DNA from 4 places in the Butyrivibrio sp. AD3002 genome. Region 1 is predicted to be linked to each of the others. Evidence: predicted binding sites of a transcription regulator. Region 1 holds the regulator's gene; each other region holds the start of a gene.
What was found. Region 1 encodes HrcA, which represses chaperone genes, less so after heat shock. Its sites were predicted from a motif close to TGTTAGCACTCNNNNNNNNNGAGTGCTAACA; they were not measured.
Positions count from the first base shown of each region.

Region 2: G596_RS0118435 (Hsp20/alpha crystallin family protein) is a predicted target of HrcA. The motif match lies at 2,616-2,646, and genes of this name have one in related genera.
Region 3: clpB (ATP-dependent chaperone ClpB) is a predicted target of HrcA. The motif match lies at 3,328-3,358, and genes of this name have one in related genera.
Region 4: G596_RS0117490 (co-chaperone GroES) is a predicted target of HrcA. The motif match lies at 1,901-1,931, and genes of this name have one in related genera.

Region 1 is NZ_ATVV01000002.1:151,324-156,280, reverse strand. Features, by position in the region: gene G596_RS0103095 (hypothetical protein) at 1-566, shown strand, start outside; gene G596_RS0103090 (pyridoxal phosphate-dependent aminotransferase) at 591-1,835, shown strand; gene G596_RS25155 (DUF6465 family protein) at 1,926-2,579, shown strand; gene hrcA (heat-inducible transcriptional repressor HrcA) at 2,782-3,813, shown strand; gene grpE (nucleotide exchange factor GrpE) at 3,833-4,513, shown strand; gene dnaK (molecular chaperone DnaK) at 4,625-4,957, shown strand, end outside.
Region 2 is NZ_ATVV01000039.1:8,287-13,243, forward strand. Features, by position in the region: gene G596_RS24180 (EAL domain-containing protein) at 1-1,916, opposite strand, end outside; gene G596_RS0118435 (Hsp20/alpha crystallin family protein) at 2,047-2,496, opposite strand; gene G596_RS0118440 (alanine/glycine:cation symporter family protein) at 2,727-4,250, opposite strand; gene G596_RS22910 (DegV family protein) at 4,273-4,957, opposite strand, start outside.
Region 3 is NZ_ATVV01000005.1:108,259-113,215, forward strand. Features, by position in the region: gene G596_RS23565 (hybrid sensor histidine kinase/response regulator) at 1-1,604, shown strand, start outside; gene G596_RS0105630 (ABC transporter substrate-binding protein) at 1,649-3,295, shown strand; gene clpB (ATP-dependent chaperone ClpB) at 3,443-4,957, shown strand, end outside.
Region 4 is NZ_ATVV01000033.1:17,368-22,324, forward strand. Features, by position in the region: gene G596_RS0117475 (glycoside hydrolase family 3 protein) at 1-396, shown strand, start outside; gene G596_RS0117480 (hypothetical protein) at 493-792, opposite strand; gene G596_RS0117485 (metallophosphoesterase family protein) at 923-1,819, shown strand; gene G596_RS0117490 (co-chaperone GroES) at 1,975-2,259, shown strand; gene groL (chaperonin GroEL) at 2,343-3,965, shown strand; gene G596_RS24150 (response regulator transcription factor) at 4,263-4,957, shown strand, end outside.

The DNA.
Region 1 (4,957 bases):
TGGCGCAGAGGAATTTTTATGTGTTCCTCAATATGGAAGAAAAGTCAGGAAAGCTGCTCTCGATTACCGGAGAGTTCCCGGAGGTTGCGGAGAGCGACAGGAAGTGGCTTGGAACAAAGATTACTTCCATAGATAATATTCCGCGCGAGGGAATCGTAAGGCTACGCGATCTGGTGTCACCCTGCGATAAAAGGTCTGTCAGAGTCGCTGACGGCGGCTGGCACTTCGGCTACATGGGCGGAAGGCACGAGACCAATCCCGTCGAGAGGATAGGCGTCAAGGTAAAAGCGGCTGCGCATCAGGAATACAACGACCGCGAGATTCTGGCTGAGACCATGGATAATCTGGTGCTCGGCAGGGACATCTTCGGAAGGGATGCGAGATTTGAGCGTACGGAGGTCGACGGAAGTTATCCGGAGTACCTTCTTAAGCATATAGGAGAGTATGATTATCTGGTAATGCCACCCATTACAGCTTTTTCAAGGCTGTATCATAAGCTGGATATTACGGTGGGAAGGTTCATCAGGAAGGCGTACCATAAAATTAGAAGGATGCTTATAAAGTAACAAGTAGTTATGCCTTCTCCATTTATGGAGAAGGTGTCAGCGAAGCTGACGGATGAGGAGTATGAAAAAAGTATGAGCACAACATTATCTACGAGAATGGCGGCGGTAAAAATGTCCCCGACCACGGCTCTCTTCGGAAAGGTGGAGGAGCTTAGGCGGAAGGGAGAGGACATAGTTTCTCTCAATGTGGGCGAGCCCGATTTCCCCACGCCGGACAATATCAAAGAAGCGGGAATACGGGCAATCAATGAGAATTTCACCAAATACACCACCGGAAACGGTATCGCATCGCTTCGGGAGGCGATAATCGAGAAGATGAAAAAGGACAACGGCGTCACCTATGAGATGAATGAGGTGGCAGTGACCGTCGGTGCGAAGCAGGCGCTGTTTGGTGCGCTGTGCGCTGCTGCGGGCGAGGGTGATGAGGTCATAATCCCCATTCCGTGCTATGTCAGCTATCCCGATATGGTAGCTCTTGCAGGCGCAAAGCCCGTTCTTGTGAAGAGGAAGGACGATTTTTCTCTTGATCTTGAAGCCATTGAGAGTGCGATAAATGAGCACACCAAGGCTGTTATAATATGTACCCCGGACAATCCCACCGGCAAGGTTTACGGCGAGGATGAGCTGAAGGGGCTCTCTGACCTTGCGATCAGCAGGGATATCTTTGTTATTTCCGATGAAATCTATGAAAAAATAATATACGGTGAGAATCGCCACAAAAGCATTTCAGCGTTTGAGGGGATGAAGGACAGAACTATCGTGGTTAACGGTTTTTCCAAGACATACTCCATGACAGGCTGGAGACTTGGATACGTCTGCGGCAGAGCCGATGTCATTGGCGCAGCGGTGAAGGTGCAGAGCCAGACAACGACCACACCTCCCAGCATTTCTCAGTATGCGGCGGTTGAGGCGCTTTGTGGGCCCCAGGATTCTGTCGAGCTCATGAGATCAGAGTTTGAGAAGCGCAGAGACTTTGTTCAGGAAAAACTGCGTGAGATACCCGGTGTCATCTGCCATGAGATCCAGGGAGCCTTCTATGCGTTCTTCGATATCCGTGCTTTTCTCGGAAAAGAATACGAGGGTTACGGAATTATAGATGACGATACACGATTATGCGAATATTTGTTGGAAAAATATGGTGTTGCAATGATGCCCGGAAGTGCTTATTTTGCCCCAGGATTCGTGAGAATTTCGTTTGCGTCCTCCATGGAAGTGCTTAAAAAGGCGCTTTCAAGAATAGAATCTGGTCTAAAAGCGCATAAATGTTGACTTTTTTTAGAATATGTACTAAACTCAAAAACGTAATGATAAATTTGCAAAAACGCATAACACGCGTTCCTTACGGAAAGAGAGGGAGATATGGCTGAAGACAAGTTGAGAGAAGCAGCTTTAAAGCCGATTGCGACTATCAAGAAACCGGTAATTGCTGCAGAAAAGAAGGATGAAGTAAAGCCTGCTGAGGCAGAGGCACCTAAGGCTGAGGAGAAGAAGGCTACAGCAGCTAAGAAGCCCGCAGCAAAGAAGGCAGCAGCTAAGAAGCCCGCAGCAAAGAAGGCTACAGCAACTAAGACAGCAGCTAAGAAGACTGAGACCAAGGCAGCTGATAAGAAGGAAGAGAAGAAGCCCGCAGCAAAGAAGCCTGCAGCAAAGAAGGCAGCACCTGCTAAAAAGGCTACAGCAACCAAGGCAGCAGCCAAGAAGACTGAGACTAAGGCAGCAGCTAAGCCCGCAGCTAAGAAGCCTGCAGCAAAGAAGGCTACAGCAGCTAAGAAGCCCGCAGCAAAGAAGACAACAGCTGCAAAGGCTCCTGCAACAAAGACAAATATCGTTCTTCAGTATGCTGATAAGAGCGTTACATATGACACCTTTATCGAGAATGCCAAGAATGTATGGCAGTATGATATGGGAAGAAAAGTTTCCGAGATCAAGACTCTTGAGCTTTATGTAAAGCCCGAAGAGGAAAGAGTATACTTCGTTGTTAACGGCGAGGTTCATGCTGATTTTGGGATGTGATAAACAAGGATGGAAGGTCCCGGCCTGGCAAGCTTGCTTGCTGCAGGCCGGGACTTTATCACATATATGTAGATTATTCGTCCCCAGGGAGAAATCCTTGGGGTTTTTTATTGACATTAATAATTTATAGTGGTAATTTATTCTCAGAAGATGTTAGCACTCAATGACGTTGAGTGCTAACACATCAAAAAGGAGGTTTGTGATGCAACTGGATGACAGAAAAAAGAAAATACTGCATGCAATTGTTCGCAATTACCTCGAGACAGGCGAGCCAGTGGGCAGTAGGACGATTTCCAAGTACACGGATCTTAATCTCAGTTCGGCTACCATCAGAAACGAGATGGCGGATCTTGAGGAGATGGGACTTATATTGCAGCCTCATACTTCCGCGGGACGTATTCCGTCAGATCAGGGCTACAGAGTTTATGTAGATGAGATGCTCGCTGAGAAGGAACAGGAAGTTGAGAACATGAAGGAGATGCTTCTTGATAAAGAAGAGAAGCTTGAGAAGCTCCTTAAGCAGGTTGCTAAGACCCTGGCGGTTGATACCAACTACGCTTCAATGATCTCAGCACCCATGATCAGAAGGAATAAGCTGAAATTCGTACAGCTTTCCAGAGTGGATGAGGAACACATTCTTACCACTATAGTAATAGAAGGAAACGTAATTAAGAACCGAATGGTTGAGGTGGAGCAGGAGCTTTCCGAAGCGGATATGCTTAAGCTCAATATCCTGCTTAATACCAGACTTGCAGGACTTTCCATAGAGGACATTAACCTCGGACTTATAACTGCGATGAAGCAGGAGGCGGGTATCCACAGCGAGATAATCGACAAGATACTCGATACAGCCGGAGATGCCATTACGGAGGATGAGGACCTTCAGATTTACACCAGCGGTGCGAACAACATTTTCAGATATCCCGAGCTTGCTGATAAGGAGAGAGCAAGTGACCTCATAACCACTTTTGAGGATAAGAGCGATCTTACAAGTATCGTTGAGAATGCGCTTCAGTCCTCCTCAGAGGAGACAGGTATACAGGTTTACATCGGTAATGAGTCTCCGGTTCAGTCCATGAAGGATTGCAGCGTTGTAACAGCGACCTACGATCTCGGAGAGGGCATGAGAGGAACGGTAGGAGTTATCGGACCTAAGCGAATGGATTACGACAAAGTTGTCGGAGCACTTAAGAATATGATGAGAGCTCTGGATGATTTATATAAAAAAGAATAGAACCATAAGGAGTATTTAAGTGAGTAAGGAAGTTAAGAAGGATACAAATACAGTGTCCGGTAAGAAAACTGCAAAGGAACTTCAGCAGGAAGTTGCCGAGAAGGCTAAAAAGGTAGCTGATGCAGCAAACAAGGTTGCCGAGGCCGCAGAGGAAGAGGCTGCCGAAGCTGTAGCAGAGGCCGCTGAGAACGTAGAAGGTGCCGAGAACACTGAAAACGCCGAGGGTGAGAAGAAAGGTCTTTTCGGTAAAAAAGAAAAGAAGAACCCTTACAAAGAAAAGTTCGAAGAGATGCAGGATAAATACATGCGCCAGCTTGCTGAGTTTGAGAACTTCAGAACAAGAACCGACAGAGAAAAGGCGCAGATGTTCAACCAGGGAGCATCCAGTGTACTTGAGAAAATTCTCCCTGTTGTAGATAACTTCGAAAGAGGACTTGCTGCTGTCCCTGAAGAAGAGAAGAATTCCGCTTTTGCAGACGGAATGAATATGATATACAAGCAGCTTATGAAGCAGATTGAGGATCTTGGTGTAACTCCCATCGAAGCCGTTGGAAAGGAATTTGATCCTAATTTCCACAACGCTGTAATGCAGGTTGAGAGCGAAGATGTCGAGGAAGGATTCGTGGCACAGGAGCTTCAGAAGGGTTATATGTATCACGACACAGTGCTCAGACACAGCATGGTTGCCGTTGCGAAGTAATATATAGAACAATTTTACAAGAAATGCCACCTCAAATAAGCCTTCTCCCTTGGGAGAAGGTGGCACGAAGTGCCGGATGAGGGGTCTTGAAATTAAACGGAGGAAAATAAAATGAGTAAGATCATAGGTATCGATTTAGGAACAACCAACAGCTGCGTAGCTGTTATGGAAGGTGGTCAGCCCACCGTTATCGCTAACGCTGAGGGTGCAAGAACAACACCTTCAATTGTAGCTTTCACAAAGAATGGCGAGCGTCTCGTAGGTGAGCCCGCTAAGCGTCAGGCAGTAACAAACGCTGAGAACACAATCTCATCAATCAAGAGAGATATGGGTACAGACAACGGCCGCACAATCGACGGCAAGAAGTATTCTCCTCAGCAGATTTCAGCTATGATCCTTCAGAAGCTGAAGGCAGACGCAGAACAGTATCTCGGCGAAAAAGTA
Region 2 (4,957 bases), on a different contig from region 1:
TCTACAATCGGTATAAATACGTTAGGATAAACGCCCGGCTCCTTCATTCTTACCAGAGCTTCAAATCCTGTAACTTCCTTGGTCATGGAGTTAACCTGGGGCTGATAAACCATGTAAAATCCGTCGTTATCAAAGGCATCCAGGATCTTTGCCTTGATCTTGTTTTCCTCACGGATCTTCTTCTTCATCTCCTCGGAATATCTGAAAGCCTTGTTTCTTCCGCGCTGCTTAGCTTCATACATAGCTATCTCGGCATTTATAATATGCTGATCAGGAAGCGTGGAACCATCGGAGACAGATATACCGATACTGCAGGATAGAATAATTGTCTCATCTCCTACAGGAATCGGTGTTCTGAACAGTTCAAGAATCTCATTTATTGTATCGGAATTCTCATCAAGCTGTTCCTTGGGTACCATGATAAGGAACTCATCGCCGCCGTATCTGGAGATCATCCAACTTCTCTCCTCAGCAATCTTCTCAAGAGAAAGCGACAGGTACTTAAGTATCTCATCGGCGAGCTGGTGTCCGTAAGTTTCATTGACATCCTTAAAATTATCAATGTCTATCATAAGAATTGAATAGACATGCTTAATTGTCAGATGTTCTCTAAGGTAGTCAACCGCACTTCTTCTGTTAAGAATATCAAGAAAATCATCGTGCTCAGCCTGATACTTGATCTTCTCCTGTGTTTTTTCAAGTTCCTCCTTAGACTCTCTGAGTTCAAGATTGGTGGCTCTGCCGACAAGAACAGTAACATATGCCGACATGAGAAGGAATGCCATAGACAGGAAAATCATTCCAACAGCCGGGAATATCTTTCCATACATATCGAAGAAGGTCAGAGGTCTGTTGAATACTTCAGCATCCTTGGGAAGAAGCTTTTCATCTATACCGAATTTCTTCATGAGCTGATAGTCGAACTCTGAGGTATAGGGTGTTTCAATTGAAAGGAACTGCTCATCAACATGCCTGTTAGCAAGAAGGTCAGCCATCAATGCTCCCGCATAACTTGCCTGGGCAGTAAAATCCATGCCGACACTACCAAGAACACCATCACTCATGCCGCTTGAATAATTGCGCATAATCGGAACCTTGGTAGTTGCAGTTATAATATTGGTCATCTCATTTGTGGAATGAACCACTCCGGATGAATCCTTAAAGCAGGTCATATAAATGAGCACAGCATCACTGGAAATTGACTTTAATTCTTCATGCAATTTTTCAAAAGGAAGTTTAGCTATATTTATCTCATTAAAGGTATAGTCGGGATGCTTACTTTTCTCACGGTTATAAAGAACCATGTCAGCAAGGCCGGCAGGAGAATTATCATGTATGCCATAGTATACTTTTCTATCAGGCATCATCTTCATTGAAAGCTCTATTGTATTTGTAAGGTAATCATTTTCATAAAAGCCATACATTTCATAGCGCTCAACAGCCATCTGTGCCAGTGTCATGTTGTTGACACCAAAGAACACAACCGGAATATCCGTAAAGAGTTCTTCCTTATATTTCATGGCAAATTTAACAGCCTCATCGTCTGCCAGAATAACGCCATCATAATCATTTTTTAAATTAACTCTTTGAATAAAGTAATTGTGAAAAGTCTCGACATCCTCATTGGATGCATGCTTCTTGGCATCCATGAACATAACATCAAATTCTATACCGTTAGGATCGAGGCTCTGTCTAAGTCCCTCTATCTGCGGCTCAAATGTATAATACTGGGAAGTATAAGAAGACAGCAAAAGAACTCGATGCTGTACCTCTCCTTTGTAAACAGGTCCAACCATCGAGGTGTTATCATCAGTCGTCACGAACTGCCGAAGGAACATGACGGCAACCAGCAGACAAATGACGCTAAGCACTATAAATACCGTACGTATTTTTTGCAGTACCGACTGTTTCGTCATAAAAACACCGACCCTTAGTGATATAGATAATTCTACCACTTTAAGGGCCGGTGCATTATTAACTAAGCCTTATGTATGTTTAAATATTGTTAAAGAATACATAAACAATTTATAAATCAATAACAATCTCTTATCCTTCGATCATTATTGTCTTCTTCTCAGGAACCTTCGCCTGTTCTTTCTTAGGTACATTGAGACTAAGTACGCCATGTCTGAAGGTTGCCTTGATATCTTCCTCAGTAAGGTTATCTCCTACATAGAAGCTTCTCTGCATTGAGCCCTGATAGCGCTCCTGTCTGATGATCTTACCCTTATGGTTCTTCTCATCCTTATCAAGTCCCTTGGTGGCACTTATGGTAAGGTAACCATTGTCGAGTTCAAGGCTGATATCTTCCTTCTTAAAGCCGGGCAGATCAATATCTACTTCATAATGATCCTCATTGTCATGGACATCTGTCTTCATAAGCCTGTCGGCATGCCTGCCATAGAGCTTCCTCTCGGTGTTGTCAAATTCATTAAACATCGGGAAATCGAACCAGTTATCAAACAAATTCTCCTCAAAAATACTAGGCATCAACATAATAATTACCTCCTTATATATGAATGAAATTATTTACTTTGAGCAGCGGAACCGGAGTCATTACAATTATTATTGCTCCCTTTATTTCTGTTCCCTTGTTCTATAACTGTTATAACACTTGTTAGCACTCTTGTCAAGTGAGTGCTAATTTTTTTTAAAAATAATCCACATGCCTGAAAACATGCGGATTACAGCGATTCGTCACTTTGAAATATTGAATTTCATCATCACTAATATGCCCCCTTATTTATCGCACGAATTGCTTCCGACTGAATATCACGATTATATGATAGCATAGGTGCAACATCTTTTCCCCTTACTCTCCTGTCCGCATAATTGCGTGTAAGCTTTACGACAAGCGGTGATAAAACAAGAACGCCTATAAGATTAGGTATCATCATAAGTCCATTGAAGGTATCGGAAATATCCCAGACAAGAGATGATTCCATTACAGCTCCAAAGACCATAAGAATAATAAATATAAATCGGTATATTTTCGCCCACGTAACACCGATCAGATATTCCACAACTTTCGCTCCGTAATATGACCATCCCATAACAGTTGTAAATGCAAATAACGTTATTATAATAACCACAAATATTTCTCCGGGGCGACCAAGTACCTGGTTAAAAGCATGTGCAACCAAAGTTGCATCATCAGTACCTACTACAGTCAGACCTGTATTAAGATCAATCGCGCCTGAACTCAGTACTACAATTGCAGTAATTGTACAGATAATAATGGTATCCAGAAATACTTCTGCCATTCCCCACATCCCCTGCTTCACGGGTTCCCTGGCACAGGTATTAACATGAGCCATTACTGAAGAGCCGAGTCCTGCTTCGTTTGAGAAGACACCTCTCTTACATCCGCTTTTTATTGTATTCATCGCTACCTGGACCGCTGTCCCAACCGCTCCGCCTTTCAAGGCATCAGGACCAAGTGCAAAGTGAAATATCGATCTGAATACAGCCGGAATAGCCTCGATATTGCATAAGATAATGATTAGGCACCCGGCAATATAAGCTATTGACATTACAGGTACCAGTGTCTCGGAGACATACGCCAGTCGTCTGAATCCTCCCATTATAATCACAGCTCCGACAAGCATAAGTACAACGCCAATCCACCAGTCCAATATAGGGGCACCCCAGAAGGTTCCCATATCAACATCGGCAAGAAATGCGGCCTCCATATTTAGTGTTATCTTATTTATCTGACTGAGATTCCCTATTCCAAAGGATGCAAGTACTGTAAAAATACAGAAGGCAACAGCCAGTATTTTTCCGATCTGTTTACATTTTTTTATACTTCCAAGTCCGTCTTCAAGGTAATACATAGGGCCTCCGGACCATGCACCTTCAGAATTTCTTCTCCTGTAATATAGTCCCAGTACGTTTTCCGAGTACTTGGTCATCATCCCAAGAAATGCCGCTATCCACATCCAAAATACAGCTCCCGGTCCTCCTACGCAGATAGCCGTGGATACTCCCGCAATATTTCCTGTACCTATTGTTGAGCAAAGTGCCATACAAAATGCACGAAACTGTGACAGAGCACCTGCATCATTGATAATGCGGGCTTCACCCTTTATCGCTCCAAATGTCTTTCCCCACCAGTGACGTAAATGCGCAACCTGAAAAACACCGGTAATAAACGTGCAAATCAGACCGGTACCAAGCAAAAGTACCAGTCCGAAAGTTCCCCATGCAAAGGAATTAACCGCATCATTAATCCGAGTGATAGTTTCCATAATAATTTACAGATCCTTTCAATTACTGAGGATTAATCAGATTTGTGATTCCATCATAGTCATACTTCGAAGCAAATTTTTTTATCTCAGCAATTTTATCTTTATCCTCATCAGGCACGTCATAATCAGAAAGTTCCAAAAGCGCCTCTTCTATGGCGTCGCTGTCCATATTATCTGCAGCTTCCGCAACGGCCTCATAAACACTCTCCATAAGGAAAGCATCCGCCATCGGCTTTGTCTCGCCGGCATCACTGCTGCTTTCCTTGCTTTCATAAAGCGGTGAAAGTATATTGGTATATTCCAGATACTTTTCCATAAAATCTTCGTAGTTATCACGTATAAATTCTATGTTTCCTTCTTTCCCTGCCATCTCAAGGGCTTCCGCCTTCTTTGACAGTTCCATGGCCCCAACCAGCTTAGAAGAACTCTTTAATGCATGTATTTTAATCGTGAAGTTTTGCCAGTCCTCACCTTCAAATGCATTCTTTAATTCCTCTGATCTTTCATCTATGGAATCATAGAATATTTTCAGTACCATTTTAAAGGAATCCTCGGAACCGCTGTTTTGTATAGCAATTTCTCCATCTATCCCTTCAAGGCTCTCATACCAGGCGGGCTCATCACTCTCAGCTGCATCCGCTCCTTTCGCGTTGCTTTCGGCACCTGTGTTAGTGGCTGCCTGCTCTTCAATATCATTCATAATGCCC
Region 3 (4,957 bases), on a different contig from region 1:
TTCATGCACTTGCTGAATCTGAGCAGGCAAGCCGGGCAAAGTCTTCATTCCTGTCCAATATGAGTCATGAGATTAGGACTCCTATTACGACTGTTCTTGGAATGAATGAGATTATCAGTAGAGAAACCAATGACGAGACCATACTCGGGTATTGCGATAACATTCGCATAGCAGGGAACAATCTTCTGGGAATAATTAACGACATCCTCGATTTTTCCAAGATTGAAGCAGGCAAAATGGAACTCGTTCCAGCATCCTATTCTCTGAAAGACCTTATCGGAGATTTATATTCTATGCTGCAGATAAGGGCCGGTGATAAGGGTCTGAGCCTGCGGCTGGATGTAGATCCGCATCTTCCGAAAGAGCTTGTCGGTGATGCGCTTCGTATCAAGCAGGTAATCACCAATCTGCTGACCAATGCCATAAAGTATACAGAGAAAGGCTCTGTGACATTTAAGGTATCTCTTAAGGAAAAAGATGAAAAGAAAGCAACGATATATGTTGCGGTTATCGATACCGGTATTGGAATTAAAGAGGAGGAGATGTACAAGCTCTTTGAAAAGTTTGACAGGCTGGATACAAAAAGGACAAAGACGATAGAAGGAACCGGTCTGGGGCTCGCCATTACAAGAAAGCTTCTTGTGATGATGGGAACCGATATCGATGTTAAAAGCACCTATAATGTGGGATCGACGTTCTCATTTAATCTTGAGCAGGAGATTTCGGATCCTGCTGAAATAGGACAGCTTGATGAGAAAACGGTATCCATCAAAGATCATATGCGCCTTCAAAGCTTTTCATTTGTTGCTCCGGACAGTCATATCCTGATCGTGGATGATACACAAATGAATCTGGAAGTAATCAAGGGACTCCTTAAGCCGACGCAGATACAGATTACTACAGCGATCAGCGGAGCAGAATGCATTGAATTGTTCAGTGCTAATTCCTATGATCTGGTATTCCTGGATTACAGAATGCCGAATATGAACGGAGTGGAGACTCTGAACATCCTGAAGGAGAAGGAGCCGGAGAAGGTAGCTAATACCCCGATTATCTCGCTTACTGCGAATGCAATTCAGGGAGACCGGGAACGTATGATAGCAGCAGGTTTTACAGATTATCTGACTAAGCCTGTGAATATCGCAGACATGGATGATGTACTTCTAAAATATCTGCCGGAAAATTTGATCTCCCAGGCGACCGGTGATGAGGCTGAGGCCGAGGATCCTTACGAGGGTATTCCGGAGGAGGCATTTGCATGTTCCTGGCTTGATCCGAAGGAAGGCGTTGAATATTGCGGAAGCGGACCTATGTACATGGACGCACTTGAGTTTTTTGCTAATGCGACAGAGAGAAATGCTAGCGTAATTGAGAAAAGCCTTGCCGATGGGGATATAGAACTGTATACAACCAAGGTTCATGCATTAAAGAGCTCTTCTCTATCCATTGGTATGAAAGATTTTTCTGCAAGGGCAAAAGCGCTTGAACTGGCAGGAAAAAGTAATGATATAGAAACAATTAAACGCGATACACCTGATTTTCTTAAGTCTTACCGTGAGTTCCGGGAGGACTTGTTGGCTATAGTGGCAAAAGCGGCGAAGTAGTGATTTTTCGCAGAAAGGTGTGGAAAATGACAAAACACAAAATTATGAAACCGGTATACCTGTTGACAGCATTTTTTCTAATGGGTTCTCTGTTGTCCGGATGTGCGACAGCACCGGGGAGCACGTCAGGAAAAAACAGTGCGGAAAATGCCGAGCCGGACGTATCTGAGTTTGTAGTTGCTATCGAAGAAGAGCCGGATACAGTGGATTTTCAGTGCACGTCCATTCACTACACAGTTGCACAGAATGTATTCGACCGTCTGGTAGAGATGGAAAACAATGCCCATGGAAGCGCGGTTGTTCTGCCATCTCTGGCAAAGGACTGGGAAGTGTCTGATGACGGTATGACCTACACATTTCACCTTCGCGAGGGTGTAACCTTCAGTAACGGATCACCGCTTACGGCTTCGGATGTGCTGTATTCATTTACCCGTCTTCTGACTCATCCTGATTCCTGCAATCAGGATATCATTGATAATATTGCAGGTGCCGCTAAATTAGAAGCCGGTGAGACTGATCAGCTGGAAGGCTTTAAGATTTTGGGAGATCTTGATTTTTCCATTACTTTAGAGGAACCTTTTGCGGCATTTTTGCCATGCCTATCCATGCCCGGTGCATCTATTATGGATGAAGCGACAACTGTTGAGGCAGGGGACCGTTTTGGGACGGAGCCCGAATGGACAGTCGGAACCGGCTCCTTCGTTCTATGGAAATGGAATAAGGGAGAAGGTATGCTGCTCAAAGCAAATAAGAATTGCTGGAACGGAGTACCTAAGTGCGAAGGACTGGATCTGAGATTCCTGTCAGAGGCAGAAGATATTGAGGCATTATTTGAAAAGGGTGAACTGGATATCCTGGATCTGGATGGCCTTGGCAGCGATGCTGATAAATATCTGAATGATAGTTCGTATAAAGATCGTTTGTTCCGCGCGCACCCGGTAGGAATCACCTATATCGCGCTTAATGAGTCCATAGAACCATTAAATAATGTGGCTGTACGTAAGGCACTGCAGATGGCGCTGGACAGACAGGCACTTCTGGACAGCAGCAGGAATGGAAGGGGAGAGATTGAGCAGGGAATATTCCCTCATGGCCTTAGCGGTTACAATGAGGATCTTCCCGAGATTGCCTATGATCCTGATGAAGCGGCGGCGCTCCTTGCTGATGCGGGGTATGGGGACGGATTTGAAATGACAATCAGTGTTAAATCTTCTGTAGCCGACTGGGAAAAGTCTATGATGGAATCAGTAGCATCCATGTGGGAAAAGATAGGAGTTAAAGCTACTGTGGAGGTAATCGATGACTCCGAATGGATGACCCTTCGAAAGAGCGGACAGCTTACCTGCTACGAGGCAACCTGGACAGCAGATTTTAACGATCCCGATAATTTCATTTATACATTTTTCGGAAATAAGGAGAACACAACCTTCAGGAGCCTTTGCTACCCGCGTGAGGACATCATGAAACGGGTTACCGATGCCCGTGCCATTACGGATAAGGATGAGCGCATCAAGGAATACAGAGACTTGGAGAAGACGATTATTCAGGATGAAGCTGCGTGGATTCCGCTGTTTTCACGAATCCGATACTATGTGAAGAGTGAAAAGCTGGATGGCATTAAGGCATCCTGGAATGGCTCAGTGAAGAATAATTATAGAAACATGTCGAAAAAGTTAAAGACTATATATTGACCATGACATCACTTCGATGAACCGGAAAGAATTATTAGCACTCTCTATTGACGAGTGCTAATAATCGTGTTATAACAGTTGTAGAACAGAATATAATACAAAATTTCAGTCAGGAAGAACTACTAACCGGTAAAAGAGGTGATAGTTATGAAGATAGACAGATTTACACAAAAATCAATTGAGGCTGTCCAGAACATGGAGAAGGTTGCGGTTGACTACGGCAATCAGGAAATCGAGCAGGAGCATCTTTTATACAGCCTGCTGACCATAGAGGACAGTATTATTCCGAAACTCATTGAGAAGATGGGTATCGATAATAAGGTGTTCCTGGCAAGAGTTGATGAAGCTCTGAAAAAGAGAACCAAGGTGCAGGGAGGAAGCCCGTATGTGGGTGCCGGCCTTAACAAGGTACTCCTTAAGAGTGAGGATGAGATGAAGGCGATGGGCGATGAATATGTGTCAGTTGAGCACATATTCCTTGCGATGCTTCACTATCCTAACAAAGAGATTATCAATATATTCCAGGCATTCGGAATCGACAGGAACAGATTCCTTAAGGCACTGTCCGAGGTGAGAGGCAATCAGAAGGTGACCTCCGACAATCCTGAGGCCACCTACGATACGCTTGAAAAATACGGAACAGAGCTTGTGGCCAAGGCAAAGGCGCAGAAGCTTGAGCCCGTTATCGGAAGAGACGCCGAGATAAGAAATGTCGTAAGAATTTTGTCCAGAAAGACCAAGAACAATCCTGTTCTCATCGGTGAGCCCGGTGTAGGTAAGACGGCGGTGGTTGAGGCGCTTGCGCAGAGAATTGCAGAGGGCGACGTGCCTGAGAACCTGAAGGATAAGAAAATCTTTTCACTTGATATGGGTTCACTTGTTGCGGGCGCCAAGTACCGCGGTGAGTTCGAGGAGAGACTTAAGGCAGTTCTACAGGACGTCAAGGAATCCGACGGCGAGATAATTCTTTTCATAGATGAGCTTCATACAATAGTGGGTGCGGGAAAAACAGATGGCGCGCTTGATGCGGGCAATATGCTTAAGCCCATGCTTGCAAGAGGCGAACTTCACTGTATCGGTGCGACAACGCTTAATGAATACAGACAGTACATTGAGAAGGATGCTGCTCTTGAGAGACGTTTCCAGCCTGTAATGGTTTCGGAGCCTACAGTTGAAGATACCATAAGCATCCTCAGAGGCCTGAAGGATCGATATGAGGTTTATCACGGTGTTAAGATCATGGACTCGGCGCTCGTTAGTGCAGCGACACTCAGTAACAGATACATATCCGACAGATTCCTTCCCGATAAGGCAATCGATCTGGTGGATGAGGCCTGTGCACTTATAAAGACCGAGATGGACTCTATGCCTGCAGAGCTTGATGAGATGAACAGGAAGATCATGCAGATGCAGATTGAGGAGACAGCTCTGAAAAAAGAGGATGATTCCTTAAGTAAGGAGAGACTCGAAAATCTTCAAAAAGAACTGGCAGAATTAAAGGACAGTTTTGATACACAGAAGGCACAGTGGACCAATGAAAAAGAAGCTGTGGACAGGCTTGCGGTAATTCGTGAAGAGATTGAGAGCGCGAACAGCGAGCTGATGATTGCCCAGAGAAGGGGCGATTTTGAGAAGGCCAGTGAACTTCAGTACGGAAGAATT
Region 4 (4,957 bases), on a different contig from region 1:
AATAATAAAGAGACCAATAGAAAGGACAGTGATTCACGAGCATCTGAGAGGGCAATCCGTGAGATTTACTTAAAGGGTTTTGAAATTGTGGTAAAAGAGGCTCATCCCTGGAGTATAATGACATCCTACAATATCATAAATGGAAGACGAGCTTCGGAAAACGAGGATATGATAAACGGAATTCTTCGCGGAGAATGGGGCTTTGATGGCATGGTTACTACCGACTGGTGGACCCACGGCGAGAATTATAAAGAATGTAAGGCCGGAAATGATATGAAGATGGGATGCGGATATCCCGACAGAATAATAGCTGCTCTTGAAAAAGGCGCCATCACACGAGATGAACTAAACAAGGCAGCTAAGAATATCCTTACATTAATACTGAGAATTGATTAAATAAAAATGCCTTCCCCAAGGGAGGTGATAGTGATATAAAAAAGCCTTCCCCCCATGGGGGAAGGTGGCAGCGAAGCTGACGGATGGGGGGTCACCTCATGAATCCTTCACAACAACTTTTCCGCCGTTTTTAACACTGTCCTGCTCAAGAAGTTCAACGGCAGATGCAGCAATTTCATAATACATTGCGGCATTGTCGCCTATATCAGCCATCTTTTTCATGTTGGTTTCACAGAATTTCTTTGCCTCGGCAATATCACTTTGTGAAAAGACTTTACTCCCGCAATAAAGTGTACCGGTTGAGGGGTCAAAGTGAGAATCTTTCTTCTTTGCTTCTCCACTCATGCCCATGACACCTGCCAGAGAACGGATTAAATCTTCACGATTGTCTGCCATAATTAACCTCCATTCGAAGATGCGATTATTGAACCAACTTATGAATATATTTTCGCACAGAGGTTATTTTTTGACTATTAACTACTTATTATAAAAATATAAAAAACTTGAGAATAGATTGGAGAAACTATTGGATATTGCAGTATTCGGTGATATTCATGGAAATCACTCAGCCCTTCAGGCCTGTATAGATTATTGCATGGGGAAGGGGATAACTAATTACATTTTACTTGGAGATTATATTTCGGATTGCCCGGGCGTAAGAAAGACAATGGATCTCATATATGTGCTCAGACAGTATTTCACGTGCTATACTGTTCGCGGAAATCGCGAGGAAAGCATGCTGAATTACAGAAAATCCGGTGAGAACGGTTGGATGAAAGGCTCAGGAAGCGGCGCTCTTCTTTATACATATGAGCAATTGACAGAGAAGGATTTTAATCTGTTTGAGGAACTTCCGATTTACGGAATATGGAATCCGAAAGGTTCGGCAGGCTTTGAATATTGTCACGGATCACCGTCAAATGCGTCGGAACTTCTATTCGGGGATAAGAGAAACACCAAGCGCACACTTAATAAAATAAAAACAAACATGCTCCTGCATGCACATACTCATGTACAGGAGTGCTTTTTATACAGAGAAAAAAGAGCGGTGAATCCCGGAGCTATGGGACTTCCCAGAAATAAGAACTGCTATGCTGAGTTCGCCATTATCCACAGCGGTAAGACCGGTTGGGAGGAAGAACTGGTACAGGTAAAATATGACAGGCATGAAATCCTTAAGGAATTTCAGTCAAGCGGTCTTATGGAATATGCACCTGCATGGGCGGCAATAACTATGCATACAATCAGAACCGGTGTGGATCTAAGCGAATCCATTCTTCTACAGGCGATGAAGCTTTGTGAGGAGGACAGGGGAATGGTAAGATGGCCGGCAATACCTGAGCAGTACTGGGCAGAGGCTCTTAAGGAAAACTATGTGGATTTGTCGGGCAAGGATATCCCGCGCCCAAAGCATAATAATTAAAACACTATTTCTTTGCATTTCTGCAAATATTCACATGTGGGTATTGCATTTTTTATCGTGTGTGGTAATATATTTCTTGGTGATTAGCACTCGAATCATATGAGTGCTAACAATAAAAAGTCAATAATATGTTGAAGATATAAGGAGGCAAAAAAATGAAGTTAGAACCACTTGCAGACAGAGTCGTACTTAAGGCACTTGAAGCTGAGGAGACAACTAAGTCAGGAATCGTACTTCCCGGTGCAGAGAAGGAGAAGCCGCAGCAGGCAGAGGTTATCGCTGTAGGCCCCGGCGGAGTCGTTGATGGTAAGGAAGTGAAGATGCAGGTAAAGAAGGGTGACAACGTTATCTATTCCAAGTATGCAGGAACAGAGGTTAAGCTCGACGACGTTACCTACATCATTGTTAAGCAGAACGATATACTCGCTATCATTAAGTAATTATCTCATCTAGGCCTTCTCCTTGGGGAGAAGGTGCCCGAAGGGCGGATGAGGGGAAAAACAATATACGGAGGCATATAAAAATGGCAAAGACAATTAAGTACGGTGCTGACGCCCGCACAGCTATGGTAGAAGGCGTTAATAAGCTTGCAGATACAGTAAGAGTAACAATCGGACCTAAGGGAAGAAATGTAGTTCTTGATAAGAGCTATGGTGCACCCACAATCACAAACGACGGTGTTACAATCGCAAAAGAGATCGAGCTTGAGGATGCTTATGAGAACATGGGCGCTCAGCTTGTTAAGGAAGTTGCTACAAAGACTAACGATGTAGCAGGTGACGGTACAACAACAGCTACAGTACTTGCACAGGCTATGATCAATGAAGGTGTTAAGAATCTTGCAGCAGGAGCTAACCCTATTGTTCTTAGAAAGGGCATGAAGAAGGCTACAGATGCAGCAGTAGCTTCTATCAGCAAGATGGCTACAAAGGTTAAGGGCAAGGATCAGATCATGAGAGTTGCCGCTGTTTCATCAGGTGATGATGAAGTTGGTCAGATGATCGCTGACGCTATGGAGAAGGTTTCCAATGATGGCGTTATCACAATTGAGGAATCCAAGACAATGCTCACAGAGCTTGATCTTGTAGAAGGTATGCAGTTTGATCGTGGTTATATCTCAGCTTACATGGCTACAGATATGGACAAGATGGAAGCTAACCTTGATGATCCTTTCATACTCATCACAGATAAGAAGATTTCCAATATCCAGGATATTCTTCCTCTTCTTGAGCAGATTGTTAAGACAGGTTCTAAGCTTCTTATCATCGCTGAGGACGTTGACGGTGAGGCTCTTACAACTCTTATCGTTAACAAGCTCCGCGGAACCTTCAATGTAGTTGCTGTTAAGGCTCCCGGCTATGGTGACAGAAGAAAGGCTATGCTTGAGGATATCGCTATTCTTACAGGTGGTAAGGTTATCAGCTCTGACCTTGGTCTTGAGCTTAAGGATACTACAATGGATGATCTTGGTCGTGCTAAGAGCATCAAGGTTGAGAAGGAGAAGACAACAATCGTTGATGGCCTTGGCAATAAGGGCGACATTCAGGCAAGAGTTGCTCAGATCAAGAAGCAGATTGATGACACAACTTCTGATTTTGATAGAGAGAAACTTCAGGAGAGACTTGCTAAGCTCGCCGGCGGTGTTGCAGTTATCAGAGTAGGTGCTGCTACAGAGACAGAGATGAAGGAAGCTAAGTATCGTATGGAGGATGCTCTCAATGCTACAAGAGCAGCTGTTGAGGAAGGTATCATCTTTGGTGGTGGTAGTGCATACATTCATGCTTGCAAGGATGTTGAGAAGGTAGCTGCTTCACTTGAGGGTGATGAGAAGACAGGTGCTAAGGTAGTTCTTAAGGCACTCGAAGCTCCTCTTTACCATATTGCAAACAATGCCGGTCTTGACGGATCTGTAATTGTTAACAAGGTTAAGGAGTCCAAGAAGGGAATTGGATTCAACGCATACTCAGAGGAGTACGTTGATATGATCAAGGATGGTATCATTGACCCTGCAAAGGTTACAAGAAGTGCCCTTCAGAATGCTACATCTGTTGCATCAAGCTTCCTTACAACTGAGGCAGCTGTTGCTACAATCAAGGAGCCCGTACCTCCGATGCCTGTAGGCGGTGCAGGAATGGGAATGATGTAATCCATAAGGATGAATCAACCATAATGTTAAATTAGATATAGATCGCATTATCTAAAAAAATAGGAAGACAGTCTATCGATTTATTCGAAACAGATTGTCTTCCTTTTTGATTTACAGCAAATTCATTATATTGGTACATATTTAATATGCAGTTAATAGTTTTTTTGTTCATATAAAGCTAAAATATTTATAATGTAGGGATTCTATGTACACAGTGGGGGCATCCGCGGAAAATGTTTTTCCTGTAAGCTCAGTTAGACGATGGTGTCTTGGTGAGAGCAAACTTGGAGGTTCGAAGTGAAGAAGATACTGATAGTTGACGATGAACTTATGATGCTGAAGATAGCGGATCGTGCACTTAAGAATGATTATGAGACTATCCTGGTTGATTCCGGAGAAGCTGCTGTTGAATTGTTTGTCAGAAACCTTCCGGATATGGTTATCTCGGATATTAAGATGCCTTCTATGTCAGGCTATGAATTGCAGAGATTGATAAAGTCCAAGGCAGGAGTGAATGTTCCATTTATTTTTCTTACTTCCGATGACAGTAAAGAGAGCGAGAATAAAGGACTTGAAATGGGCGCGGCCGATTATATTAAAAAACCGGTCAGGGCCGATGAACTTCTTTCAAGAGTAAACAGAGTTTTTGACAATGCAGCCGGTAAAACAGTTTCAGATAATGATAATACAGATATTTCAAAAACAGATCCAAAGGACAATGAATTTATAGACCGGGAACTTGAAAAACTTCCCGAATGGATAATTGAAGAACCGCTGATCGATGCCCGGGAGGGGATAAAAAACTGTGCTTCTGCCGAGGCATATCTTTCATCAATCGATATTTTTATAAGACATATTTCGAATAATATTGAAATACTTGAAAAGTGTTTTGCAGAAGGTGACATAGAGAATTATACGATTAAAGCTCACGGGCTCAAAAGTACATCCAGAATAATAGGATGTATGACTTTATCAGCTAAGGCCTTAGAGAT